One region of the Vibrio sp. R12-SW3-ISO1 genome, then DNA from elsewhere that is predicted to be linked to it. Evidence: predicted binding sites of a transcription regulator. Region 1 holds the regulator's gene; the other holds the start of a gene.
What was found. The regulator PurR, encoded in region 1, represses purine synthesis genes. The targets are predictions, from matches to a motif close to TNANGNAAACGTTTNCNTNA.

Region 1 (5,973 bases):
TGGCGCCGTCACACGACTCAACACACGCTCTCAAGTACTGGTAAAGTTGGGTAATCTGTGTAAACACATTGTGCCCTACATGTGGCTCTATCGCCTGTTCGCCTACATTGTGATGCCTCAGCGAGCACAAAAAGAGTCGCGACATATGTTTATCCGCGAAGCGAAGAAGTTGTGCCAAAAGGAGTTCAAGCGTTGGTTTATTTTGACCGCAGAGGTGAACCCTCTGATGCGCTACTTCAAAGACCGCGAGTTACCTATCCCTACGCTCTATCTGATGGGTGAAAAAGACTACATGTTCATCACCCCTGTGAAAGAGATGGTCTCAGCACATACGCTCAGTGAGCTGCATGAAATTCCTGACTGTGGCCATGTGTGTAATGTTGAGCGCCCAGATGAGTTTAATGATCACTCCATCGCCTTCATTCAGCAACACCTCACTGCTTAATTTCGGCTAGCTCCCCACACACTCATACTGGTTTGGTGTGCTCGCACTGCCAACATAACTGAAAATGGCCGTCATTTTCTTCTTGGCAAGTCGGGCAAACCCAAACCATGTTGTCGGGAGTGTCTTGTTGGAAGTCATCAATCAGCGCGAGTGCCGTCTGCTTTTGCTCTGGGCGAGTTAACCAAACGTACGGGCTGGCCTCTTCGCCAAACGGAATCTCTCCTTGCAAGCCGAACAAACCTTCACCTCTCACCTCACAGGCTATTCCTTCGCTGCGTAACATTTCACACACGATGTGTGCTTGTGGTGGGGTTGTGGCAATAAAGATTTTCAAGACGCTTGTCCATTGGATTGCGGTGACGCTTTGAGTTTGGCCATCACCCATTTAGCAATGATTGGGAATACCCCGAGCAACGCAAAAGAGGCGAGTACTGTTGGGGAGACGATGCCTGACAAACTGTCGATTTGCGCTAGCTGGGTCCCGGCGTTGAGGTAGACGGCCGTGCCCGGCAACATACCCAGTTGACTGACCAGATAGAAGCGCGCGATGGTGATGGGCGTAAGACCCATCAAGAGGTTGATCAAAAAGAAAGGGAATACCGGGATAAGGCGCAGTGAGAAGAGATAAAACGCACCATCTTTCTCGACCCCTTGGTTAATCGTCGCGAGTTTATCGCCAAACTTGCTTTGTACCCACTCTTTGAGTAGAAAGCGGCTGCTTAAAAACGCCAAGGTAGCACCTATCGTACTGGCAAAAGAGACGAGCAATAAACTGGTCCAAAAGCCAAACAGCGCAGCGCCAAGCAAGGTGACGACGGCCGCTCCAGGGATCGAGAAGGCGGTGATAGCGACATAGGCGAAGAAGTAACTGAGCGCGGCGAGGGCAAAGTGGGCGTCAATGATTTCAGCCAGCGCTTGCTGCTGCGCTTTGGCGTTATCAAGTGTCAGGTATTGACCAAAGTTTGCGCCTAAAAACACAATCAGAGCGAGCAAACCAATACCTAAAAGCAGTTTCTTGTTCATATGGATCCCTTTGAAAACATCATCATTGATCATTGTTAGATATGAACCAAAAAGCCAGTAAAAAATTTCGCCCTAAAGGGAAGAATACGTTGAATTCTATGACGAAGGAATGGAAACGCTAGAAAAGCATCGGCTAAAAACGTCTCAAGCCAGCGGTGTTGGGCTGGCTTGAGACGGGGATTGGAATTACTGAACGCTATCGCTGACTAGCTTTGCAGCTGATTCAGGAGCTCGTCGCGTCTTGCTTGAGGGACCACAGACCAGTGCGTGCCTTTAATTGCCCCCTCAAGTGCCCACAGCAGGTCGATGCTGACGTCGGCAGAGTGTGTGGAACGAATCGCTTTATACGCTTCCACTGCGCCCGTCTGCTCCAAACGGGAGACACTGTCGATACCCGCTTTCTTGAGCATTCGCTCGGTCGCTAGACGCAAGTTCGGCAGATCTTTCAGGCGCGTTGGTTTGGCGTTGGTTTGACGCTGCTTGTCTTTGTTGGCCGCCTCTAGTGCAGTGTTTGCCATCGCAATAGTCTGAGCGACATCCTGATCCCAGTCATGGCCAAGGGCGTAGTATTTGGTGACCACAGGGAAACCACGTTTTTTATACACGTATGGCTCGAGTCCCTGAGCATTAAACAGTTGGGCCAACGAGTCGTCGGCGCGTATGTGAAGTTTGTCATTTACCACGAGGGCAAACATGATGTCATCAGCGAAGATTCCGAATCCACCAAACATTGAGCGAGACTTGATCTTGCCCAATGGTTCAAACAATCGCATTGAGTCTTTTAAAATTGGTTTATCCATGCTGTTTTTCTCGGTGTATTACAATACGCCACCAAATTCAGGTCCGAGAGATTAGCAAAAATATGCAGGTTTTGTGTCAGTAGGGTGTCATTCTGGCTCATAAAAGAATAATCCTACTCGCGGTGTGAGCGCATAATGCGCACACAACGTTTAACTCATTGTATTCTTTGCTTTTGATAAAGAATTATGAAGTGCACATTTGCCATCGGCAACCCCGCTACCAAGCAGTCATCAACGTTGATATCATCGAGTGGCTGCAACAGGCCGGAAGCTTTGCGTCCCATCCTTTCGAAATGGTTTGCCCTGTTCGTGGCATTAGTCGAACATAATAAGCATAAATAATTTATGGGCTAAACATCACGTTTCGATGGGTTAAATGTGATCTTAGTTCATAAAATAGAGGGGTGTTAACGAGAGAATAAAGCCCAGCGGATGAGAAGTATTCTCGCTGGGCTAGTCGATGTGATGTGCTGAACTTGTTCGTTGGTCTATTTCACCGTCGCCACGGTATCGCGCTCGACGATTTCTGGGTGCATTTCAAAAATACGTTTTTCATGCTCTTTGTCTTTAATACGTTCGAGCAAAATCTCAAATGCGTTTTTACCCACACGGCGCTTCGGCTGGTGAACCGTCGTTAGCGGTGGTGAAAAGTACTCGGCTAGCTCAATGTTGTCATAACCAATGACCGACATGTCTTCTGGAATACGAATGCCTTTTTGCTGTAAACGGCTCATCAAACCGAGCGCCATCGTATCGTTGAAACAGAATACTGCGGTTGGCTTTTCGTCCATGGCGACGATTTTGTCCGCGGCAAGCACGGCGGTATCGCACTCAAAGTTACCTTCTAAGATCCAATCTTCGTTGACGCTCAAACCCGACTCGTTCATTGCGCGCTTAAAGCCTTGGATGCGCTCTTGGCAGGCCGCTTTTTCAAAATGCCCACTCAAGCAAGCAATGCGCTTGTGGCCGTGATCAATCAGGTATTTTGTTGCGAGGTAGCCGCCTTCTTCCGAGTTGTCGATGATTTTATCGGCTTGTGAGCTTTCCGGGCCCCAATCCATCACCACCTTAGGGATGTCTTTATGACGGTCAAGCATTTCGCTCAACTCTTCGGTCAAATCTGAACACATCACTAAGATGCCATCGACGCGCTTTTCCGCCAGCATGCGAATGTAGTCACGTTGTTTCTCGTAGATGCCGCCAGTGTTACACAAGATCAAGGTGTAGCCTTGACGGTAGCAGTAGTTCTCAACCCCGTCGATCACTTCCGAGAAGAAAAGGTTGGTCGATTGAGTAACCAGCATGCCTATTGTGCGTGTCGAGTTACATTTCAGGCTGCGTGCAACGGCACTTGGGGCATAGTTCAACTCTTGAACCGCTTCCATCACTTTTTCTTGCGTGGCTTCAGCGACAAAGCGTGTTTTGTTGATCACATGGGATACAGTGGTGGTCGAGACACCCGCTAAGCGAGCGACGTCTTTAATCGTGGCCATATGGTTTTGTCCTGTCGATGACTGCCTACTACTCTATGAAAAGTTAAGTCTATAAAAGTAAAGTCTATACAAAGTTTAGAGTATGTAGACAGAAAGTATCAGAAACACAAAAACCGCCCTCAAAAAGCGGTTTGTATTTATTAGTTTTATCGTTTGCGGACCGGATTGTAGTCCGCAACGTCGATTTGGGCAAATAAAAAACCCGCCTTTGGGATCTCGCCACACCTTTTGTATGGGCTTAATCGCTATCGCCTTGCAGGTAGGCTTTATCCAATTGAATGAACGCGCACAATAGCGACGACAGCGCCGCATAGAAGCCGAATGTGTCGAGGCGCTGGCAGCGCTCGGCAAACCTCTCAATCCAAGGGAGTAGATGCTGCTCAATAAAATCGGCTTGCTCTTGGTAGGCGAGATGCGTGTCGCCTGCCATCTGCTCTGCTGCATGAGCGCCGCGCACAATCAGGTTGCCCAAAAAATCCAGCTCTATCGCGAGATGATCAGAAGGCTCATTAAGCCCTGAATGCACAGCGACCCCGTGTTGTTGAAGTAAAGCGTCCATCTGTTTGGCAGGCTCACCATTGAGCAGTCCGGATTCATCTAAGTAGACAGAGGCGTAAGGCAGCGCGCTGTCTCGGTCGGATTTTAAAAACAGGTCGCAATAGTCGGCTGATAGTTCCAACTCAGCATCTGGCCTGTCTTGCAATCGGTTCAATGCATCGATGAGCCTGTCTGCGGCGACGTTAAGCTCAGGGGTTTGTGCAAGTCCCGTCAGAAAGGTACGTGTGTCCACCGAATGATATTGGGCCAGCTCTTGCTCTGAGAGCTCTTTGGCAAACACGCTCGAAAACCACCAGTAGAGCTCAGCGCGTTGCTCATCAAAGGCGCGCTGCTCTTTTTCGGCGGGAGATAAAGGGTCGGAAATCTGGGCGTTAGGTGTCTCTGGCATGATGGGCTCTCAACTGAATCAGATGCCGTTAAGTCTAACGGATAAAAATGAACAGCGGTCAACCAGATTATGAGAAGAAATGGTCAAATATGGCAATTTGTGAACAGGGCGGCAAAGCTTGCTTTGCATCAATGAATCGCCAACTTTTCACCTCCCAAAGAGGACAAAGATGGAGTTGTGACTAATTATGAATAGAATAAAGCCATTGAATCAGTGTGTGAATAAGTGAGTAGAGCCGATGAGCTACCACATTTTGGTTGTTGAAGATGATGAAGTGACTCGCCGTAAATTAGCGGGCTACTTTCAAACCGAAGGGTATCAGGTGAGCCAAGCTGATAATGGCGCGCAGATGCGCGATGTACTCAGCAGCAGTCGGGTCGATTTGGTGATGCTGGATATTAATCTGCCCAACGAAGATGGCTTGATGCTGACGCGTGAACTACGCAGTCAATCGGACATCGGTATTATCTTGGTGACCGGGCGTACCGACAGCATTGATAAGATTGTTGGTTTAGAAATGGGCGCGGACGATTATGTCACCAAGCCATTTGAGCTTAGGGAACTGCTCGTCAGAGTCAAGAACCTCTTGTGGCGCATCGCACTGGCTGCGCGAGCGCAAAACGCGGGCAGCGATCAGCAAGAGGGCGTGGTGCGCTTTGCTGAATGGACGTTCGATATTCAGCGCCGCGCTTTGAGCCGAGGGGATGAACCGGTCAAACTGACTAAAGCAGAGTATGAGCTTTTGGTGGCGCTCTCCTCTCACCCCAATCAAGTGCTCAGTCGAGAGCGTATTCTCAATATGATCAGTCATCGTGTGGACGCACCCAATGATCGCACCATCGATGTTCTGATTCGACGCATGAGAGCGAAGATGGAGGTGGATCCAAAAAATCCGCAGATATTCGTCACCGTGCATGGCGAAGGCTACATGTTCGCCGGAGATTAACGTTGTTCGGCAATTAACGAGCGAAAATTGACGCAAAAGAAACGAAAAATCCAGGCATACAGCCTGGATTTTTGAGTTAAGTGGAAGACGTTATCCGTCTACGCTGGCGGCCGGTTAAACGTCGCTCTGCGCAGCCTCCACCTCTAAGGCTTGCTCTTCATAATCGGACGCCCAGTCGCGCAGGTGCTGCCAAATGGTGCCCAGCGTTTCATGCCAGTAGCGCTCAGTTTGTTCGAGATATTTGCCCTTCGGCGCGTACTTCTCCCACGCTTGATCGATGTTTCTCTGCGCCAGGTAGTTGGTCGGCGCGGCGTAAGGTT
Region 2 (5,973 bases), on a different contig from region 1:
TTGACCGGATAGACACCCATCATCTCAAATTGACGCAACACAGCGGTGCCATAGAACGTCACCGAGGCGCCAATACGAGGAATGATGGCATCAAACCCTGACAGCTCTTCGCCTTTGAAATGAATTTCAGGTTTGTCTGAGTTGATATTCATGTAACAACGTAGAGCGTCAATAACCTTCACTTCGTGGCCGCGTTCTTTTGCTGCCTCGATTAAACGCTTGGTCGAGTAAAGTTTAGCGTTACGAGACAGAACACCGATTTTCATGCTGTAATTTCCTAATAGGGCAATACTCATCCGGCGATGGTCTCCGAATGAGTGCAAACAAAACAATAGAAACTCAGATGCCAGAGCTAGCACCTGTGACTTTTAAGATAAAGAGTCAGCGCGAAAAAGTGGCGATAATGACGCCTCAGCGCTGTAAGGACGCGAACCTTAGCAGTGGGGTAAATGGCTTGGCTAACAAAAATTAATTGTCGTCACCACAAATATTATCGCTCGATGATAGCCCAATCCGTGCGGCGATTTTGAGTCACAAAAAAGCCGAGCAAGAGCTCGGCTAGTACAGCAATACCATGTTTAGATGAAAGACTATGACTTCTCAGGAATCGCTTCCAGCAGGGCGACCATTTGCTCCCAAAAGAGCGCCACGGTATCAATCTTAACCTTTTCATCTGGTGAGTGAGGGAACTTAATGGTAGGACCAAAAGAGACCATATCCATATTTGGGTAAGGTTCTTTAAATAGACCACACTCTAGACCGGCGTGAATCACCATGATGTTCGGCTTGTGACCGTAAATGCCTTCATACATGTCGCGGAAGATGGCCATGATCTCTGAATCCGCATCCGGTTTCCAGCCAGGGTAGGCGCCAGAGAAAGCGATCTTAGCACCAGCAAGCTCAGCCACGGAGGTGAGCATGCCTTCAACTTGTTGGCGACCCGAGTCAATCAAAGAGCGAACTAAGCAGAGAACGTGAATGGCTTCTTTTTCTGTGGTAATGACACCAACGTTTAATGAGGTCTCGACCACTCCTTCAATGTCGTCACTCATACGAATCACGCTATTCGGGCAAGCGTTCAAAGCGGCGATAAAACGTTGTTGATCGTTAATAGACAACACATCTTCCTGGCTGTCACTCACTTCGTTAAACGTGACAAGGCTTGTTTCCACTTTGCCTAGCTCGTTGATAAGCAGTTGTGTGTAGAACTGATAAAGCTCGGCAAGCTTGGCTTCGTTTTCAGCAGGGACGGCGACCGTAACAAACGCTTCGCGTGGAATTGCATTGCGCAGGCTACCACCACGGAATTCAATCAGGCGCAAATCCAGTTCGCTTGCGTGACCTGCTAGGAATCGAGCGAGGAGTTTGTTGGCATTACCGCGTCCAGTGTGGATATCACAGCCTGAGTGTCCGCCTTTTAAGCCTTTAAGAATAAGCTGTCGGGTCACATAGCCCGCAGGCAGAGCTTCGCGTTGGATCTCGAACGTCATTTCACCGTCGATACCACCGGCACAACCCATGTACACTTCACCCTCTTGCTCAGAATCGGTATTGAGCAGAATGTCGCCTTCTAACCAACCCGCTTCAAGACCAAATGCGCCAGTCATGCCTGCTTCTTCATCAATCGTCAGCAGCACTTCTAGTGGCCCGTGTTTAATGTCATTGGACGCCAATACCGCGAGACAAGACGCCATACCAATGCCGTTGTCCGCACCCAAGGTTGTGCCTTTGGCGGTGACCCACTCACCATCAATATAAGGTTGGATCGGGTCTTGGGTAAAATCATGATCCGTATCTTCGTTTTTCTGCGGCACCATATCAATGTGCGCCTGCAGAACCACACCTTTTTTATTCTCCATCCCTTTGGTCGCCGGTTTTTTGATGAAGACGTTGCCGGTTGGATCGCGTTTGACTTCTAGGCCTTGATCGGTCGCCCAATCAATGATCATTTGCGCTAGGGCTTCTTCGTGTTTCGATGGGTGAGGAATGGAGCAAATCTTGTCGAAAAACTGCCACAAAGGCGCTGGTGACAAGCTGCTAATTTCAGAATGGAACTCAGACACGGATAACTCCTTATAATGAGAGATGGCAAATATTGTCTTATGCACCAAATGATGAGTAGCACAAACATCCAAACTTGCCGATTTGATGTTGGTCAGAATAGCACTCTCAAGATCGATACCCAAGTGAGTTGATGCAAACTGCAGCGAAAAGTGCCTACCTCTCTATCGACGGGATATTCAATGATGTGATTATCAATCTGACAGATTAACTTAGATGCTAGTGATTTTTATGTAATTAAATTACAGTTGCGGTTTAATTTGAATCAGTAATCGCAATTTTTTGTGACTTTTATCACTTTAGGTGTTGTAATTTAATTTCTATAAGGTATATTTGTAACCACTTCGGCAGCGAAGTAAAAACGCTCAAAGGATGAGTCCGAGTTATCGCCTCCAAGGAACTGAGAAATCAATCATTGTAATGTGTTTAATTGATTTAGAAGGTGATGTTATGAAAGGTTTACCAAGTGCAGCGTTCTGGCTAAACAAATCTGTTTATACAGGAAGCTTTACTTACCCCACTAGCTTTGGTTACTAACACTGAAAGCTTGTTTATCTCGAACGTTATGTTCACCCCCTAATATTGGAATATATTTGCAGCGCCGTTTTCGCTGACATGATTCAACCGCCACTCATTTTGAGTGGCGTTTTTTTATCCACCAACTCACCGATTTCTCCTTATTAATGCCATTCTCTGCATATTATGCACATAAGCACGTGTTACTCAGGTTACAAACTGCCGTTCTGGATTTGAAAGTTTACAACATGGTACAAAAGTTCACCGTCTGAATGATGATGTCTTTTCTTTCTATCTTTATGAATTTTCTTTGTTTTTGTTTTGTTTGTGGCTCTTTTATAGCGATAGGTTGGCCATTTACAACCCGAAATATTGATTAGAGTCATAATTCTATCTGGAATTTACTATTTGATGACTTTATAATTCCGCCAATCGATTACGCAACCGTTTACTTTTTACCCTTTTAGGATTCGATCATGTTCGAAAAACTGTTCAAACTCAGTGAAAATGGCACGAATGTCAAAACTGAGATCATTGCCGGTGTGACCACATTCCTGACAATGGCTTACATCATTTTTGTCAACCCAGCGATGCTGGCCGATGCAGGGATGGACAAGGGCGCTGTCTTTGTTGCGACCTGTTTAGCCGCTGCGATTGGCTGTTTTATCATGGGCTTTGTCGCTAACTACCCGATTGCATTGGCGCCAGGTATGGGCCTCAACGCGTTTTTCACTTATGGCGTTGTTTTGGGTATGGGCCACTCATGGCAAGTCGCGCTCGGTGCGGTGTTTATCTCTGGTTTGATCTTCATGGCGCTTTCGGTATTCAAAATCCGTGAGTGGATCATCAACTCCATCCCATTGTCGCTGCGCACGGGTATCTCTGCGGGTATTGGTCTATTCCTTGCGTTTATCGGCCTACAAAACTCAGGTATCGTCGTTGATAATCCAGCGACCTTGGTCGGCTTGGGCCACATCACAAACCTAGCACCAGCCTTGGCTGCCTTGGGCTTTTTCTTGACCATCGGTTTGGTGTACCGCGGTGTTCGTGGCGCTGTGATGATCGCGATCCTTATTATCACCGCACTTGGTCTATTGGTGGGTGATGTGCAGTGGGGCGGTGTGATGTCGACACCACCAAGCATTGCGCCGACCTTTATGGAAATGAACATTGCTGACGTGTTTGAAGTGGGCATGATCTCAGTGGTCTTTGCCTTCTTGTTTGTTGATCTCTTTGACACGGCGGGTACGCTGGTGGGTGTCGCGACTAAGGCGAACTTCATTAAAGAAGACGGCAAACTACCACGTTTGAACAAAGCACTATTGGCAGACTCAACCGCAACGTCAGTGGGCGCGGTACTTGGTACCTCAAGCACTACGTCTTACGTAGAGTCTACGGCAGGGGTTGCGGCAGGCGGTCGTACTGGTTTAACGGCGGTGGTTGTTGGCGTTCTGTTCTTGTTGGCACTGTTCTTCTCGCCTTTGGCAGGCATGATTCCTCCATACGCGACCGCTGGCGCACTGTTCTACGTGGCGATTCTAATGATGTCTGGCTTGGTCAGCATCGATTGGCGTGATCTAACAGAAGCGGCACCGGTTGTGGTGACGTGTCTGCTGATGCCACTGACTTACTCAATCGCAGAAGGTATTGCACTGGGCTTTATCTCTTACGCTGCAATTAAGCTACTGAGTGGTAAAGGACGCGACGTGTCTGTGAGCGTTTGGGTACTGTCGGCAGTCTTCTTACTGAAGTACGTCTTCGCTGGTTAATAACAAGCATTGAATCAACAACGCCACAGCGCTTTCGCTGTGGCGTTGTTTTATAGAGAATATAATTCGCCATTGGTATTGGCCGCCGCTTCCGGTAAAATAATCGTTTGCGTAGCTTTTCCCCTATTTGGCCTGGTGCATCAAGCTGTAGGTTGTATCAACTTAGCTTGTTTTTCAGGGGATGCCGATTGGACAAAACTATTAGGTTATTACAATGAGTAAAAAATTCATCATCACTTGGGATCAGATGCACGCGTACTGTCGTGAACTTGCAGAAAAGCAGATGCCTGCCGAGCAATGGAAAGGGATTTGGGCTGTGAGCCGTGGCGGTTTAGTACCGGGTGCTATTTTAGCGCGTGAACTCGGTATTCGTTACGTGGATACCATCTGTATTTCAAGCTACGATCACGATCACCAACGTGATATGAGCGTATTGAAAGCACCTGAAGGTGACGGTGAAGGTTACCTTATCGTTGAAGATCTGGTCGACAGTGGTGACACAGCACGCAAGCTTCGTGACTTGTACCCGAAAGCGAAATTGATCGCCGTGTGCGCGAAACCATCAGGCGCTGAACTTTTAGATGACTACGTGGTGGATATCGCTCAAGAGACTTGGATTGAGCAACCATGGGATATGTCGATTCAATACATCGAACCGATCAATCGCAAACAAAAGTAATGCTTTTTCACTCTTGGGTGAATGCATTGGCGATTTCAATAAAGAATCTTGATAAATGACCCTTTCTTGGGTCATTTTTTTTATTACTATGAAAGAATCGAACGAATACACGAGTAATGTGATGTCGGAAGAAGTAAGCAAAAACCTGTCTGAGACGCTGTTTGCCAAAGATAAAAAAGCCAAAGAGACGTCGGAGTTGATTGCCTACATGCCATCAAGTCAGGCACTGCTGGATGAAAAACGGGTCGAAGACGGCTACAAATGGTATCGCAACTTACGCCGCCTGCAATGGACATGGCAAGGGCTACAACCTATCGAAATCGAAGGCGTATTAGCGGCGATGGCCTCCTCAAAGCACTCGCGTACCCATGATGAGTGGCTAGATACTGTGATGGGCTATCACAGCGGGAACTGGAACTTCGAGTGGACAAAGTTGGGTATGCTGCATCAAAAGCGCGCGCAACAACTCAAAGGTGAAGAAGCGGCTGATGAGCTCTTTAACGCCTCACTTTGTTACAGTATCGCTGGTTATCCGCACCTCAAAAACGATACGCTCGCCGCTCAGGCGCAAGTGTTGGCGGGCAATGCTTATGAGGAAGCAGCGAAACAGACTAAGTATACTGTCAAACGGCTAGAGATCCCGCATCAAAATAAAAAAATCGTCGCCCACCTTCACTTAACTCGTACTGATGAGCCACAACCTGTGGTGATGGTGAGCGCAGGTCTCGATAGTCTACAAACGGATATGTGGCGTCTATTTCGCGATCATCTAGCCAAAAAAGGCATCGCGATGCTCACTATCGATTTGCCATCTATGGGTCACAACACCCATTGGAATCTGACGCATGATAGCTCTTGCCTACATCAGGCCGTGCTAAATCAACTGGTTGATATTCCTTGGGTTGATCATCACCGAGTGGGTTTAATCGGGTTTCGTTTTGGTGGCAA

Region 2: the regulator PurR is predicted to act here: its motif matches at 3,014-3,033, upstream of AC6R0R_RS09740 (NCS2 family permease).

Annotation. Positions count from the first base shown of each region.
Region 1 covers NZ_JCBDGK010000015.1:148,650-154,622, forward strand. Annotated here, with positions in the region: gene AC6R0R_RS04370 (alpha/beta fold hydrolase) at 1-445, shown strand, start outside; gene AC6R0R_RS04375 (putative signal transducing protein) at 468-779, opposite strand; gene AC6R0R_RS04380 (TVP38/TMEM64 family protein) at 776-1,468, opposite strand; gene AC6R0R_RS04385 (TfoX/Sxy family DNA transformation protein) at 1,675-2,268, opposite strand; cyclic di-GMP riboswitch class I at 2,473-2,581, opposite strand; gene purR (HTH-type transcriptional repressor PurR) at 2,757-3,761, opposite strand; gene torD (molecular chaperone TorD) at 4,000-4,707, opposite strand; gene torR (two-component system response regulator TorR) at 4,946-5,653, shown strand; gene elyC (envelope biogenesis factor ElyC) at 5,768-5,973, opposite strand, start outside.
Region 2 covers NZ_JCBDGK010000038.1:155,520-161,492, forward strand. Annotated here, with positions in the region: gene rimK (30S ribosomal protein S6--L-glutamate ligase) at 1-266, opposite strand, end outside; gene AC6R0R_RS09730 (aminoacyl-histidine dipeptidase) at 591-2,063, opposite strand; gene vcdP (small protein VcdP) at 2,512-2,598, shown strand; gene AC6R0R_RS09740 (NCS2 family permease) at 3,054-4,346, shown strand; gene gpt (xanthine phosphoribosyltransferase) at 4,561-5,025, shown strand; gene frsA (esterase FrsA) at 5,147-5,973, shown strand, end outside.